One region of the Serratia montpellierensis genome, then DNA from elsewhere that is predicted to be linked to it. Evidence: predicted binding sites of a transcription regulator. Region 1 holds the regulator's gene; each other region holds the start of a gene.
The links. Region 1 encodes CRP, which controls carbon source genes, mostly activating them, when cyclic AMP is high. Its sites were predicted from a motif close to ATGTGANNNNNNTCACAT; they were not measured.
Positions count from the first base shown of each region.

Region 2: the regulator CRP is predicted to act here: its motif matches at 2,126-2,143, upstream of FUU19_RS11910 (YjcB family protein).
Region 3: the regulator CRP is predicted to act here: its motif matches at 1,901-1,918, upstream of FUU19_RS03765 (PTS sugar transporter subunit IIB).
Region 4: the regulator CRP is predicted to act here: its motif matches at 1,883-1,900, upstream of mlc (sugar metabolism global transcriptional regulator Mlc).

Region 1 covers NZ_VOSN01000004.1:194,407-198,604, forward strand. Annotated here, with positions in the region: gene FUU19_RS05045 (YccS/YhfK family putative transporter) at 1-1,439, opposite strand, end outside; gene crp (cAMP-activated global transcriptional regulator CRP) at 1,490-2,122, opposite strand; gene FUU19_RS05055 (OsmC family protein) at 2,504-2,911, shown strand; gene FUU19_RS05060 (phosphoribulokinase) at 2,950-3,819, opposite strand; gene FUU19_RS05065 (YheU family protein) at 3,972-4,198, opposite strand, start outside.
Region 2 covers NZ_VOSN01000013.1:8,244-12,441, forward strand. Annotated here, with positions in the region: gene FUU19_RS11900 (multidrug efflux MFS transporter) at 1-1,031, opposite strand, end outside; gene FUU19_RS24715 (MarR family winged helix-turn-helix transcriptional regulator) at 1,282-1,731, shown strand; gene FUU19_RS11910 (YjcB family protein) at 1,768-2,049, opposite strand; gene mrdA (penicillin-binding protein 2) at 2,344-4,198, shown strand, end outside.
Region 3 covers NZ_VOSN01000002.1:545,819-550,016, reverse strand. Annotated here, with positions in the region: gene chbC (PTS N,N'-diacetylchitobiose transporter subunit IIC) at 1-1,351, opposite strand, end outside; gene FUU19_RS03765 (PTS sugar transporter subunit IIB) at 1,364-1,681, opposite strand; gene FUU19_RS03760 (LysR family transcriptional regulator) at 2,099-2,992, opposite strand; gene FUU19_RS03755 (SDR family NAD(P)-dependent oxidoreductase) at 3,099-3,899, shown strand; gene FUU19_RS03750 (aldo/keto reductase) at 3,912-4,198, shown strand, end outside.
Region 4 covers NZ_VOSN01000022.1:436,390-440,587, forward strand. Annotated here, with positions in the region: gene FUU19_RS24360 (MFS transporter) at 1-794, opposite strand, end outside; gene FUU19_RS24365 (LysR family transcriptional regulator) at 942-1,832, shown strand; gene mlc (sugar metabolism global transcriptional regulator Mlc) at 1,992-3,209, shown strand; gene bioD (dethiobiotin synthase) at 3,354-4,019, shown strand; gene FUU19_RS24380 (DUF2938 family protein) at 4,026-4,198, opposite strand, start outside.

The DNA of each region.
Region 1 (4,198 bases):
TGCGAGCCGTTCAGCGCCAGCAGCTGCAGGGTGTAAACCGCCGTGACCGTAAAGCCAATCACCGACAGCCCGTAGTTCTTGCGCGAAACCAGGTAGGCCAGCAGCGTGATCACCAACATGATGCTCAGCGTTTCTCCTTCCGGCAACTGCAGCTGCAACAGCCCGGCCGCCAGCAGCAGCCCGGCAATCGTGCCCAGCGCACGGTGCTGAATACGCACCCGGGTAGCGTTATACCCGTTTTGGCTCACCAGCATGATGGTGAGCAGGATCCAGTAAGGTTTCGGCAGGTTGAACACCGCACCCAGACTGCTGCCGACCGCCAGCGTCACGCCCAGCCGCGCGGCGTTGCGCAGGGCGGTGGATTTGAACGACAGGTAGCTGACCAGCGCCGGCCAAAACGGCAGGCGGTGCTGGCCGGGCATCAGGTCGCGGCGGTACAGCGGATGCTGGGTACGTAGCAGGCGGGCGATGCGGCTGAAGTGGTAGTAACAAAATTGGCCGACCGGGTTATCGGGATGCTGCGCCGCCATTTTTTCCAGCGCTGCCAGCTCATGGGTCATGGAGAAGCGCTTCGAATGTTGATGGTAGAGAATATCGTGCGCCACCACGCGCAGCCGGCCGGCGATCACCTGAGCATTGCGGCGAATGATCGCTTCGGCCTGGCTCTGCTCCACCAGTTTTTGCACCTCTTCCGGCAGGTGCAGGCTGACGGTGATGTGCTCCTGCAGGTCCATCGCCACCTGAAAGGCGCGCTGCAGGCGTTTTTGCTCGAGGTTGTTGGCGTGCGGCAGGAAATTAAGCTGTTGGTACAACAGGCTGATCAGATCCATCACCTTTTGCTGGCGCACCAGCAGCGGCGGCAGCGCGGTTTGCGGATCGGTGTGCTGGGTCAGCAGCGAGTATTTGGCTTCGAAATAGTCCGCCAGTTCCAGGTAGAGTTGGCTCAGCGTTTCGCGCATCGGCTGTTCTTTCCACAGCTTGAACCAGAACCAGGTGAATAAGCCGTACCAGGCAGTGCCGATCGCGTAAAGCAGCGGCGCCTGCCAGATGGGTACCGTACCGGTCGTGCTGAGGGCGAAGATGGCGGCCACCAGCGCCGCCGGCAACAGCCGGGCGTGCAGCGGGCTGATTTCACCGGTGACGCCGAGCAGCAGCGCCAGGCCCAGCATCAGCGCCGGCAGCGGCACGTGCCACAGCAGTGCCTGTTGCAGCAGCACGCTGCTGAAGGCGAACAGCGAACCGCCGACGATCAGCCGTTTAAAGAAGCGCTTATGCGGCGTGTCCAGACCGGCGATATTGCAGCAGGCGGGCACCAGAGAGAACATCAGGCCGAGCTGTAACTGGCCTATCAACAGGCCGAACAGCACCGGCAGACACAACACCAGCGTTTGTCGCAGTGCGTAGTTGATTTCCGGGTGGTAGATCAGGCGGCGCCACATGGCAGAGAGCAGACAAAAAAACGGCGCAGATTGCGCCGTTTCTTCAGGGATTAACGGGTGCCGTAGACGACAATGGTTTTGCCGTGGGCGGAAATCAGGTTTTGATCTTCCAGCATTTTCAGAATACGGCCAACGGTTTCACGCGAGCAGCCGACGATCTGGCCGATCTCCTGGCGGGTAATTTTGATCTGCATGCCGTCCGGGTGAGTCATGGCGTCGGGTTGTTTCGCCAGATTCAGCAGGGTTTGCGCGATGCGGCCGGTAACGTCCAGGAAGGCGAGGTTGCCCACTTTTTCGGAGGTGACCTGCAGGCGGCTCGCCATTTGGGCGGACAGACGCATCAGGATGTCCGGGTTCACCTGGATCAGCTGGCGGAATTTCTTGTAGGAAATTTCGGCCACTTCACAGGCGGTTTTCGCGCGAACCCAGGCGCTGCGCTCCTGGCCTTCTTCGAACAATCCGAGCTCGCCGATGAAATCCCCCTGGTTGAGGTAGGACAGAATCATCTCTTTACCTTCTTCATCCTTGATCAGCACCGCGACGGAGCCTTTCACGATGTAGTAAAGCGTTTCGGCCTTTTCACCTTGGTGAATCAGCGTACTCTTCGATGGATATTTGTGGATATGGCAATGAGACAGGAACCATTCGAGAGTAGGGTCTGTTTGCGGTTTGCCGAGAACCATTCGCTGTTATCCTCTGTTGTTATCGCTGCCTTGTGTCACAGGGGTCAGAGTTCCCTGTAAAACCCACCTGTAGCCGCAGTTATGAGCGAGGGCTACCGGCAAGTTTTGAGGCGTGTCATAAAAATACGCTGTCGCTCTAGCATATTAACTTGCCGTAAGCGCTGCAAGCTACATTCTGTTAACATACCGGTAAAGGAGCCTTTCTCTGGGCGTTTCCCTGAATACAGTGTCCCGGAAAGATTTATTGCGGCTCTGTTTGTAGCACAGAGTAAGGCGGGTGTCTCGTGTTGTCTCGCTTCAGCATGATTAGCATCAGGTTACGTTGCCTGTTTCTATGCGAAAGCGTACTCTGATTTTAAGAAATCAACCGGAGTGACCAGAATGCAGGCAAGAGTTAAGTGGGTGGAAGGGTTAACGTTTTTGGGTGAATCGGCCTCCGGCCACCAGGTGCTGATGGACGGCAACGCCGGTGATAAAGCGCCCAGCCCGATGGAGATGGTGCTGATGTCGGTGGGCGGCTGCAGCGCGATCGACGTGGTATCCATCCTGCAAAAGGGGCGCAACGACGTGCGCGACTGCGAGGTGAAGCTGACCTCCGAGCGCCGCGAAGAAGCCCCGCGGCTGTTCACCCATATCAATCTGCACTTCATCGTTACCGGCCAGGACCTGACCGACAAGATCGTCGAGCGTGCGGTGAACCTGTCAGCGGAGAAATACTGCTCGGTGGCGCTGATGCTCAACAAGGCCGCCACGGTGACCCACAGCTTCGAGATCCGCCAACCGGCGTAATCGAAACGGAGCGCGGCCCGGCGCCGCGCTCAACGCATTTATTCGATCTTCTTGCCTTCCAGCAACCGCTGCACCAGCGGCGCCATGATCAGCTCCATCGCCAGCCCCATCTTGCCACCCGGCACCACTAACGTATTGATATGCGAGATAAACGAGCCCTGCAGCATCGCCAGCAAATAGGGGAAATCTATCTGATCCAGCCCGCGGAAGTGGATCACCACGAAGCTTTCATCCAGTGAGGGAATGGCCTTGGCGGCGAACGGGTTGGAGGTGTCCACCGTCGGCACGCGCTGGAAGTTGATGTGGGTGCGCGAGAACTGCGGCGTGATGTAGTTGATGTAATCTTCCATCGAACGCACCACTGAATCCATTACCGCTTCGCGAGAGTGGCCGCGCTCGCCGGTATCGCGGATCAGTTTCTGTATCCACTCCAGGTTGACGATCGGCACCACGCCGACCAGCAGATCGACGTGGTTGGCCACGTCATGGTGCTCGGTGACCACGCCGCCGTGCAACCCCTCGTAGAACAGCACGTCGGTCGGCGCCGGCAGCGGTTCCCACGGGGTGAAGGTACCCGGCACCTGATTGTAGGGCACCGCTTCGTCGTAGGTGTGCAGATACTTGCGCGAGCGCCCGGTGCCGTTCTTGCCGTAGTCGATAAAGCTCTGCTGCAGCAGACCGAAGTCGTTGGCCTCGGGGCCGAAATAGCTGATGTGTCTGCCCAGATCGCGCGCTTTGCGGATCGCCGCGTCCATTTCCGGCCGGGTGTAGCGATGGAAGCTGTCGCCCTCCAGCTCGGCGGCGCGGATGTTGAGCTGCTGGAAGATCTTACGGAACGCCACGCTGGTGGTGGTAGTGCCGGCGCCGCTGGAACCGGTCACCGCGATAACGGGATGTTTGGCAGACATGGTGGTTGTCACTCCGTGTTGAATGCGCCGGCGTCAGGGGGGTATTGTGGCTCTTGTTGACGCTCTCTATCTCAGGGAAAAAATGGCGCGCGCTAGTTTGCAATGCCCCATTGTTACCTGATTTTTTCCGTCAGTCATAGAACCGTGCGCCACTAAATTTCTTCCTGCCCGGCGCGGAACTGACCGCGCGGCATGATGTTGACGCTCTCGTGCAGTTCCGACCACACCAGCACCACTTCGCCGTTTTTCAGCTGGCGGCGCACGTCCTCCACCTTCTGTTCCAGCGAGCGTTCGTGTTCGCCGTAATCGGTGCCTTCGCGCAGTACAAAGGATTCGATCAGGCTGTTCAGGGTGTCGGTTGCCAGTTCTTGCCAGGGAA
Region 2 (4,198 bases), on a different contig from region 1:
TTATAACCGAAGATGCGCCCGGTCACCTGATCGGAGGAATACCTCAGCAGCAATGCCTGCACCGCCGGCATCAGCGCGCCGTCGGCAAAACCCAGCAGGAAGCGCAGAATGCCCAGCTGTAATGGCGTATTGACCCAGGCCATCACGGCGAACAGGCCGGTGGTGAACAGCAGCGCGGCGATCAGGATGCGCGCGGTGCCGATGCGATCGCCGAGCCGCCCGAGGCGCGGCGCCGAGATCAGCGCCGCAATGCCAGGCACGGCGGCGATCATGCCGCTGACAAAGGCGATATTGCTGACGTCGCCCGACAGCTCGCGGATGAACAGCGTCAGGATCGGGCTGATGGACGAGTTAGCCAGCTGGATCATCAGGGTACAAACGAACAGCGTGACGATCAGCGTCGGATAGGGCAGCGAACGGAATACCGCCTTGCCGCTCAGCTGATCCGCTTTTTTCACCGTGATGCGCCGCTCTTTAATCAGGAACAGCGTCACCAGGAAGCTGACGAACATCAGCCCGGCGGTGACGAAAAACACCACCCGCAGCCCCAGATGATCGGCCATCAGCCCGCCCAAAAGCGGCCCGGCGATCACGCCGGAGATCTGCCCGGTAGAGAGCGTGCCCAGCGCCCAGCCGCTTTTATCGCGCGGCGCCTGCGAGGCGACCAGCGCCATGGCGTTGGGAATATAGCCGGACGTCAGCCCCATCAGGGCGCGCAGCGCGAACAGCTGCCAGACGTTGGTGGCCAGCCCCTGCAGCGCGATGACGATCGCCATGCCCAGCGAGGCGCGCAGCAGCATCAGCTTGCGGCCTTTGCGGTCGGCCAGGCTGCCCCACAGCGGCGAGACCACCGCCGAGACCAAAAAGGTGCCGCTGAACACCAGCCCGGACCACAGGCTGAGGGATTGGTGATCGCTGACGCCGAGCTGTTCGACGTACAGCGGCAGAAAAGGGAGGATTTGGCTCATCGCCAGCCCGGTGAAGAAACACCCGAGCCAGACCGAGATCAGATTGACTTTCCACGCTTCCATCGGCTTACCGTACCACGTTGAATAAGGAGGGATTTATTAAGCAAAATAATAATAACACTGCAAATTAATCGGCGAGGAGCAAATGCGTGAGCAAACGTAACCCTGCCGATGCAGTGTCTTTTTTGCTATATATTAATAGCTATATTATCATAGGTAACTAGGTTAAGCCAGAGCGGCGCGGTAGCCAGGAAGGGCACCGCGCGATCCGGCGGTGTGAAAGCAGGGATAAACTGAACGCTAGATGATGCCAATGAAAAAAGATCACCCTGAAGACGTGTCGCTGCTGCGCACGCAGTTAATGTCGCTGGTGCGCCGTTTGCGGCGCGAGTCGCGCAGCGACGAAAAATCCTGGGCCCAGCTAATGCTGTTGGGGGCTATCGATCGCCACGGCGGCGAGGCGACGCCGTCGCTGCTGGCGGAATCGGAGCGCATGCGTTCCTCTAACCTGGCGGCCGCGTTGCGTGAGCTGGAGGCCGACGGGCTGCTGGTGCGCACGCCGGATGCCGAAGACAAACGCCGGGTGCGGGTGCGCCTGACGTCCGCCGGGCTGGGCCTGCTGGAGCAAAGCCGCAGCCGGCGTGAGGCGTGGCTGTTGGCGGCGATGGAGAGCTGTTTAACGGAGCGGGAGCAGGCGCTGTTGATTGAGGCGGGGGCGTTGATGGCGCGGCTGGCGGCGGCGCCGTCAACGGACGCGGAATAATCGCTGGGCGGCCGGTGCGCCGCCCCCGCGGCGAGATTACGGCATCGGCCAATCGACCGGCATGGTGCTGACCACGTCCACGTAGCGATCCCAGGCCGATGACCAGAACTGGGTGAAGGCTTCCAGGGTAAGGTGGATGCCCATCAGGCCCATCACGAACCAGCAGGCGGTAAACAGGCCCAGGCTGCTGAACATGAACGCCATGCCGTTACGGCTGGTTTTACGGCAAACGACGTTTAACTGGCTGGCGAAGAACATCATCACGGCGCTCAGCAAATCCCAGCGCATCATGACTAAACCGGTGGCAATGGTACTCATCGAACTCGATCCTATGTAACAAAAAGCCGCATCCGGCAGGGCGCCGACAGGGAAATGCGGGGGGATAACGGGAATAATGTGATTTATATCACATTGTAGCATTGGGGCGAACGGCGGCTCAATGGGGATCGCGGTGAAAAAATCGCCGCCGGTAACATTCCAATATGCTGAAACAGTTATGCCATTTCATTAGCAACCTTTTCATGGGGCGTCGCGCCCGATAACGCTATGCTTGCCGGCTTTTCAGCTCCCTGATTTTGCGGGGAAATGTGACGCAAAAGGTACCGGCACTGCATGGCCCTGTTAAAAGAAACAATTCGCGACCACTCTGCGGAAGAAAGGCTGTTTATCCGCCGGGCAGGCGTGGCGCTGGCGCTGGTGGTGGTCTGCTTCGGCGTATTGATCGTCAACCTCTACCGGCTGCAAATCCGCCAGCACGGCTTTTACCAGACGCGCTCCAACCAGAATGACATCAAGATGCTGCCGATCGCCCCCAGCCGCGGGCTGATCTTCGATCGTAACGGTACTCCGCTGGTGCGAAACGTGACACTGTATCGCATCGAGATCACGCCCAGCAAAATCACCGACATGGCGGCGCTGCTGCAGGCGCTGACGCCGATCGTCGACCTGACGCCGGAGGACATCAGCGCGTTTCGCGATGACATGCACCACAACAGCCGTTACAAGCCGGTGACGCTAAAAACCGGGCTGAGCGACACCGAAGTGGCGCGCTTTGCCGTCAATCAATACCGTTTCGACGGGGTGACGATCGATACCTATCAACAGCGTGAATATCCTTACGGCGCCCAGCTGGCACACGTACTGGGCTATGTGTCGAAGATCAACGACAGCGATCTCAAACGCCTGGACAAGGCCGGGCTGAGCGAGAACTATGCCGCCGACCGCAACATCGGCAAACAGGGCATCGAGGCCTATTACGAGTCCGAACTGCACGGCACCACCGGCTATCAGGAGGTGGAGGTGGATAACCACGGGCGGGTGATCCGCCTGCTGAAGGAGCAGCCGCCGAAGGCCGGCAAGAACATCTACCTGACGCTGGATTTGCCGCTGCAGCAGTACATCGAATCGGTGCTGAAGGGGCAGCGCGCCGCGGTGGTGGTGGAAGATCCGCGCGACGGCGGCATCCTGGCGATGGTCTCCAGCCCCAGCTACGATCCCAATCCTTTCGTCAAAGGCATCGGCTATCAGGCCTATAAGACGCTGCTGACCAACCCGGATCTGCCGCTGATCAACCGCGTCACTCAGGGCTTGTACCCGCCGGCGTCGACGGTGAAGCCCTACATGGCCGTTTCTGCGCTGTTCGCCGGGGTGATCACGCCCACCACCACCTTTTTCGGCGCGCCGACCTGGACGCTGCCCGGCACCGAGCGCCGCTACCGTGACTGGCTGAAAACCGGCCACGGCATGCTCAACGTCACCAAAGCGATCGAGGAGTCCGCCGACACCTTCTTTTATCAGGTGGCGTATGAGATGGGCATCGATCGTATTCACCACTGGCTGAGCCAGTTCGGCTACGGCCAGTCCACCGGCATCGATCTGAACGAAGAGTACCGCGGCGTGCTGCCGAGCCGCGACTGGAAGCTGAAGGTGCACAAAAAAGGCTGGTATCAGGGGGATACGGTTTCGGTGGGCATCGGCCAGGGGTATTGGGTGGCGACGCCGATCCAGATGGTGAAAGCGCTGACCACGCTGATCAACAACGGCCAGGTGAAAACGCCGCACCTGCTGTATTCGCTGCAGCAGGGCAACCGGGTCACACGCTATCAGCCGCCGGCGCAAGCGGCGCAGATCGGCGATCCCCACTCGCCTTACTGGGGCATCGTGCGCAACGGCATGTACGGCATGGCCAACCTGCCGAACGGCACCGGTTACAAACTGTTCCACACCGCGCCGTATCAGATCGCCGCCAAATCCGGCACCTCGCAGGTGTTCAGCCTGAAGCAAAACCAGACTTACAACGCCAAAATGATCCCGGTGCGGCTGCGCGATCACATCTTCTATACGCTGTTCGCGCCTTACAAAACCCCCCGGGTGGCGATGGCGCTGATCCTGGAAAACGGCGGTGGCGACGGCGTGGTGGCGGGGCCGACCGCCCGCGCGATCCTCGACCATATTTTCGACCCGGCCA
Region 3 (4,198 bases), on a different contig from region 1:
GCGCCTTGGCGATGTCTTCTTCGCTTTCCGTCGCCGCGTCGATCTGGCTTTGCGCCTTGTTGGAGATCGCCACGAACGGCAGATAAATCACGGTGGCGACTGCCAGGTTGAACAGGCTCAGCAACATGGCCATGATGCTGCCGTTGGTGTTGAAGAACGCACCCAGGCCGACCGGCATGGTCCAAGGCGCGATGTTGGTGATCGGCGGGATCAGCCCGGAGTAATAAGCCAGCGAGGTGATAAAGGTCAATACCGGCTGCACCAGGATGAACGGAATGAACATCACCGGGTTCATGATCACCGGCAGGCCGAACAGAATCGGTTCGTTGATCTGGAAGATGCCGGATGGCGTCGCCAGTTTGGCGACCTGGCGGTAATCTTCGCGGCGCGAGGCGATGAAGATGGCGATAATCAGACCCAGCGTCGAGCCGGTGCCGCCAAGGTAGATGTAGGAGTCGACGAACGGCTTCGCCCACATATGGAACTCTTTCCCGGCGGCCACCGCCGCTTCGACCGAACCGTATTTGTTATACAGCTCCACGTTTTCCAGCGCGAACGGCGTCATGATGCCGCTGTCCAGCGCCGCCAGCGCCATGGAGCCGTGCACCCCGAAGAACCACAGCAGCGAGGAGAACAGCACGTACACCCAGCCCACCACGCTGCCCATCTTGGCCAGCGGCGCCGAAATGCCGTCCATGATGATCTGGTGGAAGTTGGTGCCCCAGTGCGCCAACGCGAACGCCACCAGCCCCATGATGGAGAGAATGATGAAACCGGGGATCAGCGCCGAGAAAGAGCGCGACACCGAAGCCGGCACGCTGTCCGGCAAGCTGATCACCCAGTTGCGCCGCACGATGAAAGCAAACATCTCAGCCACCGCCAGCCCGATCACCATACCGGAAATGATGTTGGCGCCGCCCAGCCAGTTGGCGCCCACCGCATAGGCCTCGCCGACGTTGAACGGCGTGACGGTCATGAAGGCCGCCACCGCCAGCAGCGCCGAGGCCAGTGGATCGACCTTGCGCTCTTCGGCCAACGCCATGCTGATAAAGAACGGCGTCATCAGGGACATGATCCCCAGCGTACCGTTATAAACGCTGCCGCCAATGCTCTTCAGGCTATTCAGCGTCTCTATGGTGGAGGCGTCCAACCTTACGCCCAACGAATAGAAAAACGATCCCTCGCCGAAGCTCAGGAACACGTTGTTGATCAACACGAACATCGCCCCGGTCAAGGTCAGCGGCATCAGGCGGATAAAGCCGTTCTTGATGGCGTTGACGTGGGGCTGCTTACCGATTTTTACGGCGAAAGGCAGGATAACCTTCTCGAGCGAGGCAATGAGGGTATTCACGGCGGCCTCCTGTTATTGATTGGCTTTCTTGATGGCGGCCACCGCGGCCTTCAGTACGCCCAGTCCATCGACCTTGCCGTACAGCAGCGGATCGATGACTTCAACGGGTTTATTGGGCAGCTGTTTTTGCACTTCCGGCAAGGTGTAGGCGATTTGCGGCCCCAACAGGATCAGGTCCGCTTCAATGCCCTTCTCTGCGGCCAGCGCTTCCGGATAGGCGGCGATGATCACCGGCACTTCATATTTTTCGGCCTGCGCCTTCATTTTTGATACCAACAGGGAAGTGGACATACCGGCAGAACAAAACAGATAGATTTTTTTCTTTTCCATACCAAGCACCTCAGATAATCAAAAAAACCCCGTGTTATTTGTATGCCAGATGCAATCACGATTGCTTCACGCACATTCCTTATGAAAATTTCCGTCACGTTGCCCTGGTTACAGACAGTATACGGAGCATGAAAAACGGATCGGTAAGCCAGGAGGAAACACAACCGTCTCTCATTGACCTGGCGGATTGACCCCCTTCACATTTCGCATAAAAAAATAGTGTGATCGGGCTCTCAAATAACTGAAAAAAGCTCAGAGTATTCGCAAAAAATACTCAAATAACAATTATAAACAGCAGGTTATTAACTCGCTGAGAATTTAAGGGTTTATTTGCGCCCGAGCAAACGGCGTGGGAATAAAAATAGTTCAAGCTTGATTCGCCTACTGCCATCCGAACGCGATGGCAGGCGAGGAGGATTACACGGGCAGACGCAGCAACTCGATCACCGTGGCCAGCGCCACGGAATGGTTCCTGCGGTTGGGGTAATAGAGGTAAAAACCGGGAAACGGCGCACACCAGTCGGCCAACACCCGCCGCAGCCGCCCGCTCGCCAGGTGTTCTTCCACCTCCTGTTCGATAGCGAAAGCGATGCCGACGTGCGCCAACGCCGCCTGCAGCAACAGCCTGGCGTCATCCACGATAAGCGGGCTGTTAACCGCCACGGAAAACCGCTGCTCGCCCTGCTGAAATCCCCATTTGTAGCGCTCGCCCGAAGAGGCCTTGCGCCAACCGATGCAGCGGTGCTGCAGCAAATCCTGCGGATGCGTCGGTTCGCCGTGCCGTTGAAAATAGTCCGGCGTGGCGACGATGGCAAAACGCAGATCCGGCGTCAGGCGCACCGCGCGCATATCGTTGTGCAGATCCTCGCCGAGCCGAATACCGGCGTCAAAGCCTTGCTCGACGATGTTGGCGAACCCCTCGTCCGCCACCACCTCCAGCGTAATGCCGGGGTACTCGCTGGCCAACCGCCCCAGATGCGGCACGATGGCGAGATCGATCGCCGAACGCGGCGCGTTGATACGCACCAGGCCGCGTGGCCCTTCGCGAAACGCATTCAGGCTCTCCAGCGCGGCGTCGATGTCGGTAAAGGCGGGCACCAACTGTGCCAGCAGATGCTCACCGGCCTCCGTCGGCGAGACGTTGCGGGTGGTGCGATTCAGCAGGCGAATGCCCACCTGCGCTTCCAATTCGCGCAGGGTGTGGGTCAGCGTCGGCGGCGTCACGCCCAATCGGGCGGCGGCACGGCGGAAGCTGCGTTCACTGGCGATAGCCACGAAGGCCGCCAGGCCGGACAATTCGGGTTTCTTCATGCTATTAATATAAATTATCTAATAGTGAGATGAATTTTTAGCGGATAGTTATCCGTCATCTAACAACATAGCATTGCGATCGAACCCATTACCAGGTATCGAAGCGATGATTAATGCTACAGCTCCAACTCATGAAACACCGCGCCGTTTGGCGGACAAAGTCGTACTGGTGAGCGGCGGCGGTAGCGGTATCGGCCGCGCTGCGGCGCTGGCCTATGCCCGCGAAGGTGCCAACGTCGCGCTGGTCGGCCGTCGCGCGGCGGAAATCGAAGCCACGGCGCGCGACATCGCGCTGGCCGGCGGCGACGCCCTGCCCATCGTGGCCGACGTCTCCCAGGAAGACGATATCCGCAGGCTGCTCGCCACGGTGAGCGCCCACTACGGCCGGCTCGACGTCGCCTTCAACAACGCCGGCATCATCGGCAACTTCGCCCCCATCACCGAACAGAGCAGCGAGGATTTTGACCGCGTGATCGCCATTAACCTTCGTGGCGTCTGGCTGGCGATGAAATACGAGATTGAAACCTTCCTGGCACAGCATTCAGGCGGCGTGATCATCAACACGTCCTCCTGGCTGACCCACGGCGCGCTGGCCGGCTCATCCAGCTACTCCGCCAGCAAAGGGGCGCTCGATGCGATGATCCGCGCGGTGGCGCTCGAATACAGCGGCCAGGGCATCCGCGTCAACAACATCAACCCCGGCATCATCGACACGCCGATGGCGCGCGGCAGCGTGGCCGACAACGCGGCGTTCGCGCCCTTTATCGCCCACACGCCCGCCGGCCGCCTGGGCGAATCGGAAGACATCGGCGATGTGGCGCTGTGGCTGGCGACGGACGAAGCCCGCTTCATCACCGGCCAAAGCCTGCTGGTGGACGGCGGTTACACCATCGCCGGCATGCGCTGAGGAGACGACGCCATGAACTACGTACGGCTTGGCGACAGTGGCCTGCAGGTGTCCCGCCTCTGCCTGGGCTGCATGACCTACGGCGATCCGGCCTGGCGGCCCTGGGTGCTGAAAGAAGATGAAGCGCGCCCCTTTATCCGCGAGGCGCTGGAAGCGGGCATCAATTTTTTCGATACCGCCAACATTTACTCCGGCGGAGAAAGCGAGCGCATTCTCGGCCGCGCGCTGAAGGCGTTCGCCCGCCGTGAAGACGTGGTGATCGCCACCAAAGCCTACTTTCCGATGGACGCGCAGCCGAA
Region 4 (4,198 bases), on a different contig from region 1:
TAGCCGATGTAGTTGAACAGGGTGACGAAGCTGCCCATCAGCAGGAAACCTTCCGCAAACAGCAGCGGCAGGCCCTTATCGTGCCAATGCAGCTTGAAGTTGATCAGCAGGGTGCGCGGGCGCAGCGAGCTGGCGCGAAAATGCCGCGAGGCGGGCAGGATACGCCAGAACATGCAGGCGGCGGCGAGGGCGAACAGGCCGATGACTCCCAGCGATACGCGCCAGGAGAAGAAGTCGGTCAACACCCCGGTCACCAGGCGGCCGCTCATGCCGCCGATCGAGTTGCCGCTGATGTACAGCCCCATCGAGAAGGCGACGAAGCTGGGATGGATCTCTTCGCTGAGGTAGGTCATGCCGACCGCTGCCACGCCGCTCAGCGACAGGCCGATCAGCGCGCGCATCAGCAAAATGCCGTGCCAGCTGGTCATAAAGGCGCAAATCAGCGTGCAGACTGCCGCCAGCAGCAGCGCCACCACCATCACCGACTTGCGGCCGATGGCGTCGGAAAGCGGCCCGGTGAACATCAGGCCGATCGCCAGCAGGCCGGTAGAGACCGAAAGCGACAGGCTGCTTTCCGCCGGCGAGACGCCGAAATCTTGCGACAGCACCGGCAGGATCGGCTGCACGCAGTAGAGCAACGCGAAGGTCGCCAGCCCGGCGGAAAACAGTGCCAGCGTTACGCGCATAAACTGCGGCGTGCCGCGTTCGATATAGGGGAGTTTGTTGTTGAGGGTGGAGCGTTTTACGTTTGGCGCAGCGGCCGCGTCATCGTTGGCGGCCAGCGTCGACGGCATCACGGCCGCAGAACGCACAGGGGTTGTCACAGCGTTTCCTTACCGAACTTCGGGGAGATAAACAGACACTTTACAGATAACAAAATGATAGGGAGCGGCGAGTTTTTTGTCTAATATATTAATAATTCAAATTAAGACGTTTTAAATATGAATATCGAACTGAGACACCTGCGTTACTTTATCGCCGTGGCGGAAGAGCTGCATTTTGGCCGCGCCGCCGAGCGGCTGCGGATCTCCCAGCCGCCGCTCAGCCAGCAAATCCAGGCGCTGGAAGAGATGGTCGGCGCACGGCTGCTGGCGCGCAACAATCGTAACGTCAGCCTGACCCAGGCCGGGGAGATGTTCCTCAAAGAAGCCTACCAGGTGCTCGATCAGGTTGGGCGGGCGGCGGAAAAGGCGGCGCGTCTGGATCGCGGTGAGCTGGGGGAAATGACCATCGGCTTTACTTCTTCCGCACCCTTTATCGGCGTGGTGGCGCGCAGCCTGCGCGCCTTTCGTCAGCAGTCCCCGCAGGTCCATATCAAAATGCGCGAAATCAACACCAAACAGCAGATCGAACCGCTGCTGAACGGTGAGCTGGATCTGGGAGTGATGCGCAACACTCGGCTGCCGGAGGCGCTCCACTATCAGCTGCTGCTGCGCGAACCGCTGGTGGCGGTGGTGCCGGAAGGGCATCCGCTGGCGGAAACGCCCGGCGGCGCGCTGCGGTTCCAACACCTGGCGCAGGAGCCGTTCGTGTTCTTCTCGCGCGAAGTGGGCACCGCGCTGTACGACGAAATTCTGCTGCTGCTCGGCAAGGCCGGCATTACCCCATACATCACCCAGGAAGTGGGGGAAGCCATGACCATCATCGGGCTGGTCTCCGCCGGGTTGGGGGTGTCGATTCTGCCGGCCTCTTTCGCCCGGGTGCGGGTGGACGGCGTGCGCTATTTGCCGCTGGCGGAGCCGGACGCCACCACCGAAGTGTGGCTGGTGCATCACCGCCGGCGGCCGCTGACCGCTGCCGCGCAGGCGCTGATGGCGTTGATGCTGAAATGACGTTGAACTTGGGCAAATAAAAATCAATTCACGCTGAAATTGCGAGGAATTTGTGCAGCAAATCACATAACGAATCAAATAGTTGACGCTGTATGACAAAAGCCCCACCATAACCCCTAGTCTTTATTTAGAAGCGCGAAAAATAGTAGGAGCAGGTTTGTGATTGCGGTTGGGCAGCCTGGGCATATCGATCAAATCAAGCAGACCAATGCGGGGGCGGTTTATCGGCTAATCGATCAACTGGGCCCGATTTCGCGCATCGAACTGTCAAAACGCGCACAGCTGGCGCCCGCCAGCATCACCAAGATCGTGCGCGAACTGCTGGAAGCCCATCTGGTCAAGGAAACCGAGTACCAGGAAATCGGCAGCCGGGGCCGCCCGGCGGTGGGGCTGGTGCTGGATACCGAGGCCTGGCATTACCTTTCTGCCCGTATCAGCCGTGGCAGCATCACGCTGGCGCTGCGCGATCTCAGCAGCAAACTGGTGGTGGAGGAGCTGCTGCCGCTGGCGGCCGAACACCCTGAACCGCTGCTGAAACGCATCCTGACCGAAGTCGACCAATTCTTTATCCGCCACCAAAGCAAGCTGGAGCGGCTGACGGCGATCGCCATTACGCTGCCGGGCATGATCGACGTGCAGTCCGGCGTGGTACATCGCATGCCGTTTTACGACGTGCTGGAGATGCCGCTCGGTCCGGCATTGGAAACCCGCACCGGCCTGCCGGTTTACCTGCAGCATGACATCAGCGCCTGGACCATGGCCGAGGCGCTGTATGGTGCCTCGCGCGGCAGCCAGAACGTGATTCAGGTGGTGATCGACCACAACGTCGGCGCCGGGGTGATCACCGGCGGCCACGTACTGCACGCCGGCAGCCACAGCGTAGTGGAGATCGGCCACACCCAGGTCGATCCGTACGGCAAACGCTGTTACTGCGGCAACCACGGCTGCCTCGAAACCGTGGCCAGCATTGAGAACATCCTGGAGATCGCCCAGCAGCGGCTGAGCGGTTCGATGAGCTCCAGCCTGCACGGCGCGCCGCTGACCGTTGAATCGCTGTGCGACGCCGCGCTGGCGGGCGATCAGCTGGCGCGGGACATCATTCTTGGCGTTGGGCACAGCGTGGGGCGCATTCTGGCGATCATGGTCAACCTGTTCAATCCGGAGAAGATCCTGGTGGGCTCGCCGCTCAACCGCGCGGCGGAGATCCTGCACCCGGCCATCGCCTCCTGCATTCGCCAGCAGGCGCTGCCGGCCTACAGCGAGCAGGTCAAGGTCGAATCCACGCAGTTCTTCAATAAGGGCACCATGCCCGGTGCGGCGCTGGTGAAAGAGGCGCTGTACAACGGATCGTTGCTGGTGCAATTGCTGCAAGGCTAACATCAGAACTTCTTATTAATTCCGCAAAAGATTGAGCTACCTCAAGCCCCTATGGGGGCGCATCCCCTAGAATTTTTCCGAAAGACTTCTTCGCCGCCGATGCGGCGACACATTGTTAACGGGGCATTCTGGGGCATTTTATTCATGTTGAAGCGTTTATTTGTGACAGGCACGGATACCGACGTCGGTAAAACCGTGGTTTCCCGCGGGTTGATGCAGGCGCTGGCCGCCGAAGGCCGTTCAGTGGCCGGCTACAAGCCGATCGCCGCACGCTGCCAGGAAACCAGCGAGGGCATCCGCAATAAAGACGCTTTGGTGTTGCAGGCATCCTCAACCCTGCCGCTGTCCTACGAGGAGATCAATCCCATCACCTGCCTGGATGAGGTGTTTCACGCGCATGCGACCGAGGACATCAACTACGGCCTGATGAGCAGCGGCCTGCGGGATCTGTCCGCCAAGGCCGACACGGTGGTGGTGGAAGGCAGCGGCGGTTGGCGCGTGCTGATGAACGATCTGCGGCCTTATGCCGAATGGGTGGTGCAGGAACAGCTGCCGGTGGTGCTGGTGGTGGGCATCAAGCTGGGCTGCGTCAGCCACGCGCTGCTGACCGCGCAGTCGATCATCAACGACGGCCTGCCGCTGCTGGGCTGGGTGGCCAACCGCATCAATCCGGGGTTGGCACACTACGCCGAAACCATCGAGGCACTGCAGCAGCGCATTCCCGCGCCGCTGCTGGGTGAGGTTCCGTACCTGCCGCGTGCGGAGCAGCGCGAACTGGCGCACTATCTCGATATTTCCACGCTGCTGTAAGCTCGATCAGACGCAAAGCGCCGCCAACAACCGGGCGGCGATCAGCAGGCCCAGCCCATACACCGTGTGGGTGAGCAAGCTGAGCAACCGTGCTCTTCGCGGATAGGCGGTTTTCGCTGCCGCTACGCCAAAACCCAGCGCGGGCTGCATCACCAGAAACGGCGCCGCCAGGCTCAGCC